Linked DNA regions of Streptacidiphilus rugosus AM-16. Each later gene encodes a partner of the first gene's protein in a complex. Links are inferred from orthologs where the notes say so. Each region holds a gene or a part of one and is shown in the gene's direction. Other genes may lie near its edges.

Region 1 (3,385 bases):
GGTGACGGGCCAGGACGCGGTGAGGTCGTGCAACATGCCGGGCACGGCCGTCAGCCCGGGGCGGGGGACCCAGCCCAGCTGCCGGTCGGACTGGTCCTGGCCGAAGAGCATCAGCGGCGACAGGGCCAGCACGGCCAGGGCCACCGCGACGGCGAAGCCGCGCCACGCGTCGCGGCGCCGCGTCACCAGCAGCCACGCGTGGGCGGCCAGCACGCTCAGCCCGACCAGGTGCAGCAGTCCCACCAGGACCAGGGTCGCGCCGTAACCGGCCCAGGCCCAGGCGGTCCGCCCGCGCGGGCGCGGTCCCTTGCGGTCCAGCAGGAGCACCAGCTGCCAGGTGGCGAAGAGCACAGCCGTGTCGGCCAGCGCGTACGAACGCGCCTCCTGCGCGTAGCGCAGGACGGTCGGGACGAAGGCGAAGAGGATCCCCGCCCACAGCCCCGCGCGGGCGCCGAAGATCTGCCGGCCGACCAGTGCGGTCAGCCCCGCCGTCGCCGCCGTCGCCAGCACGCTGGGGAGGCGCAGGCCGACCGCCGAGCCGCTGAAGAGCTGGATCCAGCCGTGCAGCAGGAAGTAGTAGGCCCCGGAGACCGCGTCCACATGGTCGAGCAGGCCCCACAGCTGGCCCGCGCTGCGCCGTGCCGCGCTCCAGCTGGCGAGCTCGTCGCGCCAGAGGAGCGGGCGGCCCAGATGCCGGACGCCGAGGAACAGCGCCAGCGCAACGGGCGGCGCCCACACGGGCAGTCGTCGGAGCGCCGCGCGAGCCCGCGCGGCCGAGATCCGTCCCTCCACGAATCCTGTCTAGCAGGGGCAAATCAGCCATGCCGGACACCGGGCTCCCGTGCTGGGCCGATGCCCGGGGGATTACTCCGAACGGGGCGGGCGGCGCGTTGACGGCCGTCCAAACCGGACAGAAACGTCCCGAAGGTGCGTCAGCCTGACGCAGTCCTTACCCCGGCCGTGTTCACTGCTTCATTCGTGTGGCCACAGGCTGTTAGAGTCCGTGGAGTCCAGTAGTAGGTTGGCCCCCCGTCTCGGCAGACGACCCTGACGGAGCCCCCCGATCCACCGTCCCTCCCGCCGCCATCGGCAGGGAGCAGCAGGAGGCCCCGTGCTCACCGCGTTCGCCCGCGCGTTCAAGACGCCTGACCTGCGCAAGAAGCTGCTGTTCACGCTGGCCATCATGGTCGTGTTCCGGATGGGTGCCCACATTCCCGTCCCCGGCGTGAACTACGCGGGCGTGCAGTCCTGCCTCACCAGCCTGAACAAGTCGGGCGGCAATCAGCTGCTGGGCCTGGTGAACCTCTTCAGCGGCGGTGCGCTGCTGCAGATCACCATTTTCGCGCTCGGGATCATGCCGTACATCACGTCGAGCATCATCCTGCAGCTGCTGACGGTGGTGATCCCGCGCCTGGACGCGCTGAAGAAGGAGGGCCAGGCCGGTACCGCGAAGATCACGCAGTACACCCGGTACCTGACCATCGCCCTGGCGATCCTGCAGGCGACCGCGATCTCGGCGACCGCGCAGAGCGGCGCCCTGTTCGGCGGCGCGTGCAACGGCAACACCGTGGTCCCGAACCAGTCGGTCTTCACCGTCGCCACGATGGTCATCACCATGACGGCCGGCACCACCGTGATCATGTGGCTCGGTGAGCTCATCACCGACCGCGGCATCGGCAACGGCATGTCGATCCTGATCTTCACCTCGGTCGCCGCGCAGTTCCCGTCGCAGCTGTGGAGCATCAAGGCCAGCAAGGGCTGGCTGACGTTCGCCTTCGTCATCGTGATGGGCCTGGCCATGGTCGGCCTGGTGGTCTTCGTCGAGCAGGCGCAGCGCCGGATCCCGGTCCAGTACGCGAAGCGCATGATCGGTCGCCGCGCCTACGGCGGCACCTCGACCTACATCCCGCTGAAGGTCAACCAGGCGGGTGTGATTCCCGTCATCTTCGCCAGCTCGCTGCTCTACATCCCCGCGCTGGTGGTCCAGCTCAGCTCGAAGACCAACTCCGGCTGGGGTCAGTGGGTCACGAACAACCTGACGAAGAGCGACCACCCGCTGTACATGGTTCTCTACTTCGTCCTGATTGTCTTCTTTGCCTTCTTCTACGTGGCCATCTCCTTCAACCCCGAGGAAGTGGCCGACAACATGAAGAAGTATGGTGGTTTCATCCCGGGCATCCGGGCCGGCCGCCCGACGGCGGAATACCTGAACTACGTGCTGACCAGGATCACCTGGCCGGGCTCGCTCTACCTGGGCCTGATCGCTCTGGTGCCCCTCATCGCGCTCGGGTTGTTCAAGTCGTCTTCGAACTTCCCGTTCGGCGGCACGAGCATCCTCATCGTTGTGGGTGTCGGCCTTGAAACTGTGAAGCAGATCGAGAGCCAGCTCCAGCAGCGCAACTACGAAGGGTTCCTCCGCTGATGCGTATCGTCCTCGTCGGACCCCCGGGGGCCGGGAAGGGTACTCAGGCCGAAAGGCTGACGAAGACCCTGTCCATCCCGCACGTGTCCACCGGCGACCTGTTCCGCGCCAACATCTCTCAGGGCACCGAGCTCGGTCGCCTGGCGAAGAGCATCATGGACACGGGCAAGCTGGTACCCGACGAGGTCACCATCGCGATGGTGAAGGACCGCCTGCAGCACGCCGACGCGGAGAACGGCTTCCTGCTGGACGGTTTCCCGCGCAACACCGCGCAGGCCGTCGCGTTGGACGAGATCCTCAAGGAGTTCGGCATCACCCTCGACGGTGTGCTGGACCTGGAGGTTCCCGAGGACGAGGTGGTCCGCCGCATCGCGGGCCGTCGCCTGTGCCGCAACGACAGTCAGCACATCTTCCACGCGCTCTACAAGAAGCCGGCCGTGGAGGGCGTCTGCGACGAGTGCGGCGGCGAGCTGTACCAGCGTTCGGACGACAGCGAGGAGACCGTCCGCACCCGGCTCGAGGTCTACCACACGGAGACCGAGCCGATCATCGACTACTACCGCAAGCAGGGCCTGGTCACCACGATCTCGGCGCTCGGTACCGTCGACGAGGTCACCGGGCGCGCGATCGCCGCGCTGCGGGAGAACGCGAACGACTGAGTTTCCTGTCTTGGCCGCGGCCGTGACACCCTTGAGGGATGTCGCGGCCGCGGCTTTTCGCTGTCGGCCCCTGGAAGAGGAGAGCGGAAGAGCGCATGGTTGAGATCAAGACCCCCGAGCAGATCGCGAAGATGCGCGAGGCCGGGCTGGTCGTCGCCGAGGCGCTCAAGGCCGCCCGCGAGGCCGCGGTGCCGGGCGCGACGACCGGCGAGCTGGACGCGGTCGCCAAGAAGGTCATCGAGAGCGCCGGAGCCAAGTCCAACTTCCTGGGCTACCACGGGTTTCCGGGTGTGATCTGCGCCTC
Region 2 (3,850 bases), 300 kb from region 1 along the record:
GGACGCCGTGCTGCAGCAGCCGGGAGCGAAGGGTGCCCTCGAAGCGGAAGCCGACCTTCTCGGCGACCGCGCGGGAGCCCTGGTTCCCGACCATGGCCAGCCACTCGATCCTGGCCACGCCGACCTCGTCGAAGGCCCAGTCGCACATCGCGGCCACCGCCTCCGCCGTGAAGCCCTGCCGACGCTGGGACGGCACGCTCCAGTAGCCGATCTCCAGCACGCCGTCGGTCCGGAACTGGCGGCCGTGGAAGCCGGTGGAGGCGACCAGTTCGCCGGTGTCCCTGCGGAAGCAGCCGAAGTTCAGCAGGGTCTCCTCCGCCCAGCCCTTGGGGCAGATCTCCCTGACGAAGCTCTCCGCGTGCTCACGCCGGTACGGCACCGGCACGCTGGTGAACCGCTGGGTGTCCGGGTCCTGGCAGGCGGCGTGGATGCCGTCGATGTCCGCGTCGGTGAACTGGCGGAGCGAGAGACGCGCGGTTTCCAAGATCACAGGGTCCATCGAAGAAGTATCCCGGAAGCCCCACCTTCGAACATCCGCATTTCCGCTGTCCGTTTTCGACCGCTGTCGCCGTAAAACGAATGCCACTCTCAAGGACGACATCATCCCTCGTGCTGACGGACCTCCCGGCTGGTGGGGCTCCTCGCATACGATGGGCTCGCGGTGGCCCAATCGTTACCGCGAGCAAGGTGCCAGAAACCAGCCGCCCGGTCCGCCCAGGCAAGGAGCCAGCCCACGTGTCCGTCTTCGACAAGATCCTGCGTGCAGGCGAAGGAAAGATCCTTCGCAAGCTCACCAAGATCGCAGAACAGGTCAACTCCATCGAAGAGGACTTCGTCAACCTGACGGACGCCGAGCTGCGTGCGCTCACCGAAGAGTTCCGTGAGCGCCTCGCGGACGGCCAGACGCTGGACGACATCCTCCCCGAGGCCTTCGCCACCGTGCGCGAGGCCGCCAAGCGCACCCTCGGTCAGCGTCACTACGACGTTCAGATCATGGGTGGCGCGGCGCTGCACTTCGGGTACGTCGCCGAGATGCGCACCGGTGAGGGCAAGACCCTCGTCGGCACGCTCCCGACCTACCTGAACGCGCTCGCCGGCAAGGGCGTGCACCTGATCACCACCAACGACTACCTCGCCGAGCGCGACTCGGAGTGGATGGGCCGGGTGCACCGCTTCCTCGGCCTCGAGGTCGGCTGCATCCTGGCGAACATGTCGCCCGCCGAGCGCCGGGCGCAGTACGCCTGCGACATCACCTACGGCACCAACAACGAGTTCGGCTTCGACTACCTGCGCGACAACATGGCGTGGTCGAAGGACGAGCTGGTGCAGCGCGGCCACAACTTCGCGGTCGTCGACGAGGTCGACTCGATCCTGATCGACGAGGCCCGTACCCCGCTGATCATCTCCGGACCGGCCGACGCCGCCACCAAGTGGTACGGCGACTTCGCCAAGATGGTGCAGCGCCTCAAGATCGACCGGGACTACGAGGTCGACGAGAAGAAGCGCACCGTCGGCATCCTGGAGGCGGGCGTCACCCGCGTCGAGGACTACCTCGGCATCGAGAACCTCTACGACGTCTCCAACACCCCGCTGGTGGGCTTCCTCAACAACGCCATCAAGGCGAAGGAGCTCTACAAGGCGGACAAGGACTACGTCGTCATGAACGGCGAAGTCATGATCGTCGACGAGCACACCGGCCGTATCCTCGCCGGCCGCCGCTACAACGAGGGCATGCACCAGGCGATCGAGGCCAAGGAGGGGGTGGAGGTCCAGAACGAGAACCAGACCCTGGCCACCATCACCCTGCAGAACTTCTTCCGCCTCTACACGAAGCTCTCCGGCATGACCGGTACCGCCTCGACCGAGGCGGCGGAGTTCCACCAGATCTACAAGCTCGGCGTCGTGCCGATCCCGACCAACAAGCCGCCGCTGCGCGTGGACCAGCCGGACCTGATCTACAAGTCCGAGCCGGCGAAGTTCGCCGCCGTGGTCGAGGACATCGTCGACAAGCACGAGAAGGGCCAGCCGGTCCTGGTCGGCACCACCTCGGTCGAGAAGTCCGAGTACCTCTCGCAGGAGCTGCGCAAGCGCGGGGTCCAGCACGAGGTGCTCAACGCGAAGAACCACGAGCGCGAGGCCCAGGTCGTGGCGCAGGCCGGCCGCAAGGGCTCGGTGACGGTGGCCACCAACATGGCCGGCCGTGGCACCGACATCATGCTCGGCGGCAACCCTGAGCACCTGGCCGCGGCCGAGCTGGCGCAGCGCGGGCTCTCCCCGGTCGAGACGCCGGACGAGTACGAGGCCGCGTGGGGCTCCGCCCTGGACAAGGCCAAGGAGGCCGTCAAGGCCGAGCAGGAGGAGGTCCAGGATCTGGGCGGCCTCTACGTGCTCGGCACCGAGCGGCACGAGTCCCGCCGTATCGACAACCAGCTGCGCGGTCGTTCCGGCCGTCAGGGCGACCCGGGCGAGTCCCGCTTCTACCTGTCGCTGGGCGACGACCTGATGCGCCTCTTCAAGGCCGGCATGGTCGAGCGCGTGCTCTCGATGGCGAACGTCCCCGAGGACGTGCCGATCGAGTCGAAGATGGTGACCCGCGCGATCGCGTCCGCGCAGACCCAGGTCGAGCAGCAGAACTTCGAGATCCGGAAGAACGTCCTCAAGTACGACGAGGTGCTCAACCGGCAGCGCGAGGTCATCTACGGCGAGCGCCGCCGCGTGCTCGAGGGCGAGGACCTGCACGAGCAGATCGACCACTTCATCGACGACACCGTCGACGCGTACGTGCGCGACGCCACGGCGGACGGCTTCGCGGAGGAGTGGGACTGGGACAAGCTCTGGGCCGCGCTGGCCCAGCTCTACCCGATCAGCCTCAAGGTCGAGGACCTGGAGGACGAGAACGGCGACCGTTCCGGCATCACCGCGGACATGCTGTCCGAGGCGGTCAAGGAGGACGTCCACGGCCGCTACGTCGACCGCGAGGACCAGCTGGGCGAGACGGTCATGCGCGAGCTGGAGCGCCGGGTCGTGCTGTCGGTCCTGGACCGCCGCTGGCGCGAGCACCTCTACGAGATGGACTACCTCCAGGAGGGCATCGGCATGCGCGCTCTCGCGCAGCGCGACCCGCTGGTGGAGTACCAGCGTGAGGGCTTCGACATGTTCAACGCGATGATGGACGGGATCAAGGAGGAGTCCGTCTCCTACCTGTTCAACCTGGAGGTCCAGGTCGAGCAGCAGGTGGAGGAGGTCCCGGTGGACGCGGCTCCGGTGGAGATCCGCGCGAAGGGGCTGGACGCCCCGCAGCGTCCGGACCGCCTGCACTACAAGGCGCCGACGATGGACACCGCCGACGGCGTGGTGGAGACCGACATCTCCATGGACGACGACTCCGAGGACGACGGCCTCACCCGCGCGGAGCGCCGCAAGGCCGCGAAGGGCGGCCGTCGCCGCAAGAAGTAGTCGCACTCTCCAGGGGCGCGAGTCTCTGCCGGGCCCGTTGCACCATCAGGGGCGCGGGGAACTGCGCGACAAGCCACCGTGAGTGGGGAGTCGCCGCACGAGCAGGGCCATCCGCACAGGGTGGTTGCTCGCGCAGTTCCTCGCGCCCCTTGGCGTTGCCACTGGCTCGCTTCTCACCAGCGGCTCTCCAGAGCCGTGAAGCGCCAGGTGGCCTGCTGGCTGCGGGTGAGGGCGCGGCATTCGAGGCGGAAGGCGAGGGTCTCGGTGCGGTCGCCCACGCGGACCAGGGCGGTGATCTCCAGGGCGTCGCGACGCGGCGCGGAGTCGAAGACGCGGTGCAGGACCGGGGCCGAGCCGTCGGCGCGGAGGCAGGCCAGGGCGCGGAGGGTGCGGA

The links.
Region 2: the proteins of secY (region 1) and secA are in contact, whole or in part, in a crystal structure (PDB 3DIN), measured with the Thermotoga maritima proteins. The link is inferred for Streptacidiphilus rugosus AM-16 from one-to-one orthologs. Residues at the interface, in WP_004081795.1 of Thermotoga maritima: Glu108, Gly109, Glu110, Glu111, Ala236, Glu237, Arg238, Arg239, Ile240, Thr241, Ile242, Gln243, Tyr244, Ala245, Arg246, Arg247, Val248, Thr249, Gly250, Arg251, Arg252, Val253, Tyr254, Gly256, Ala257, Ser258, Thr259, Tyr260, Leu261, Pro262; in WP_004082002.1 of Thermotoga maritima: Glu261, Ala262, Arg263, Lys300, Ala301, Arg302, Thr303, Ile304, Ile305, Leu323, Tyr324, Asp325, Pro326, Val329, Ser330, Tyr333, Ile336, Lys340, Phe345, Val349, Glu363, Phe364, Tyr374, Ser375, Gly376, Gly377, Glu393, Ile395, Thr482, Ser483.

Annotation. Positions count from the first base shown.
Region 1 is NZ_JQMJ01000004.1:3,381,878-3,385,262, reverse strand. Bases 449-3,266 are described here. They hold secY (preprotein translocase subunit SecY), read left to right. Parts: upstream 449-1,111; coding sequence 1,112-2,422; downstream 2,423-3,266. Other genes in these bases: map (type I methionyl aminopeptidase), read left to right, coding at 3,177-3,266; BS83_RS24175 (adenylate kinase), read left to right, coding at 2,422-3,081; BS83_RS24185 (glycosyltransferase family 39 protein), read right to left, coding at 449-792. Outside these bases: more of BS83_RS24185, read right to left, coding at 1-448; more of map, read left to right, coding at 3,267-3,385. UniProt on the Escherichia coli protein: The central subunit of the protein translocation channel SecYEG. Consists of two halves formed by TMs 1-5 and 6-10.
Region 2 is NZ_JQMJ01000004.1:3,079,881-3,083,730, reverse strand. Bases 374-3,656 are described here. They hold secA (preprotein translocase subunit SecA), read left to right. Parts: upstream 374-735; coding sequence 736-3,456; downstream 3,457-3,656. Other genes in these bases: BS83_RS22855 (Rv3235 family protein), read right to left, coding at 3,630-3,656; BS83_RS22865 (GNAT family N-acetyltransferase), read right to left, coding at 374-499. Also shown: more of BS83_RS22865, read right to left, coding at 1-373; more of BS83_RS22855, read right to left, coding at 3,657-3,850. UniProt on the Escherichia coli protein: Required for protein export, interacts with the SecYEG preprotein conducting channel.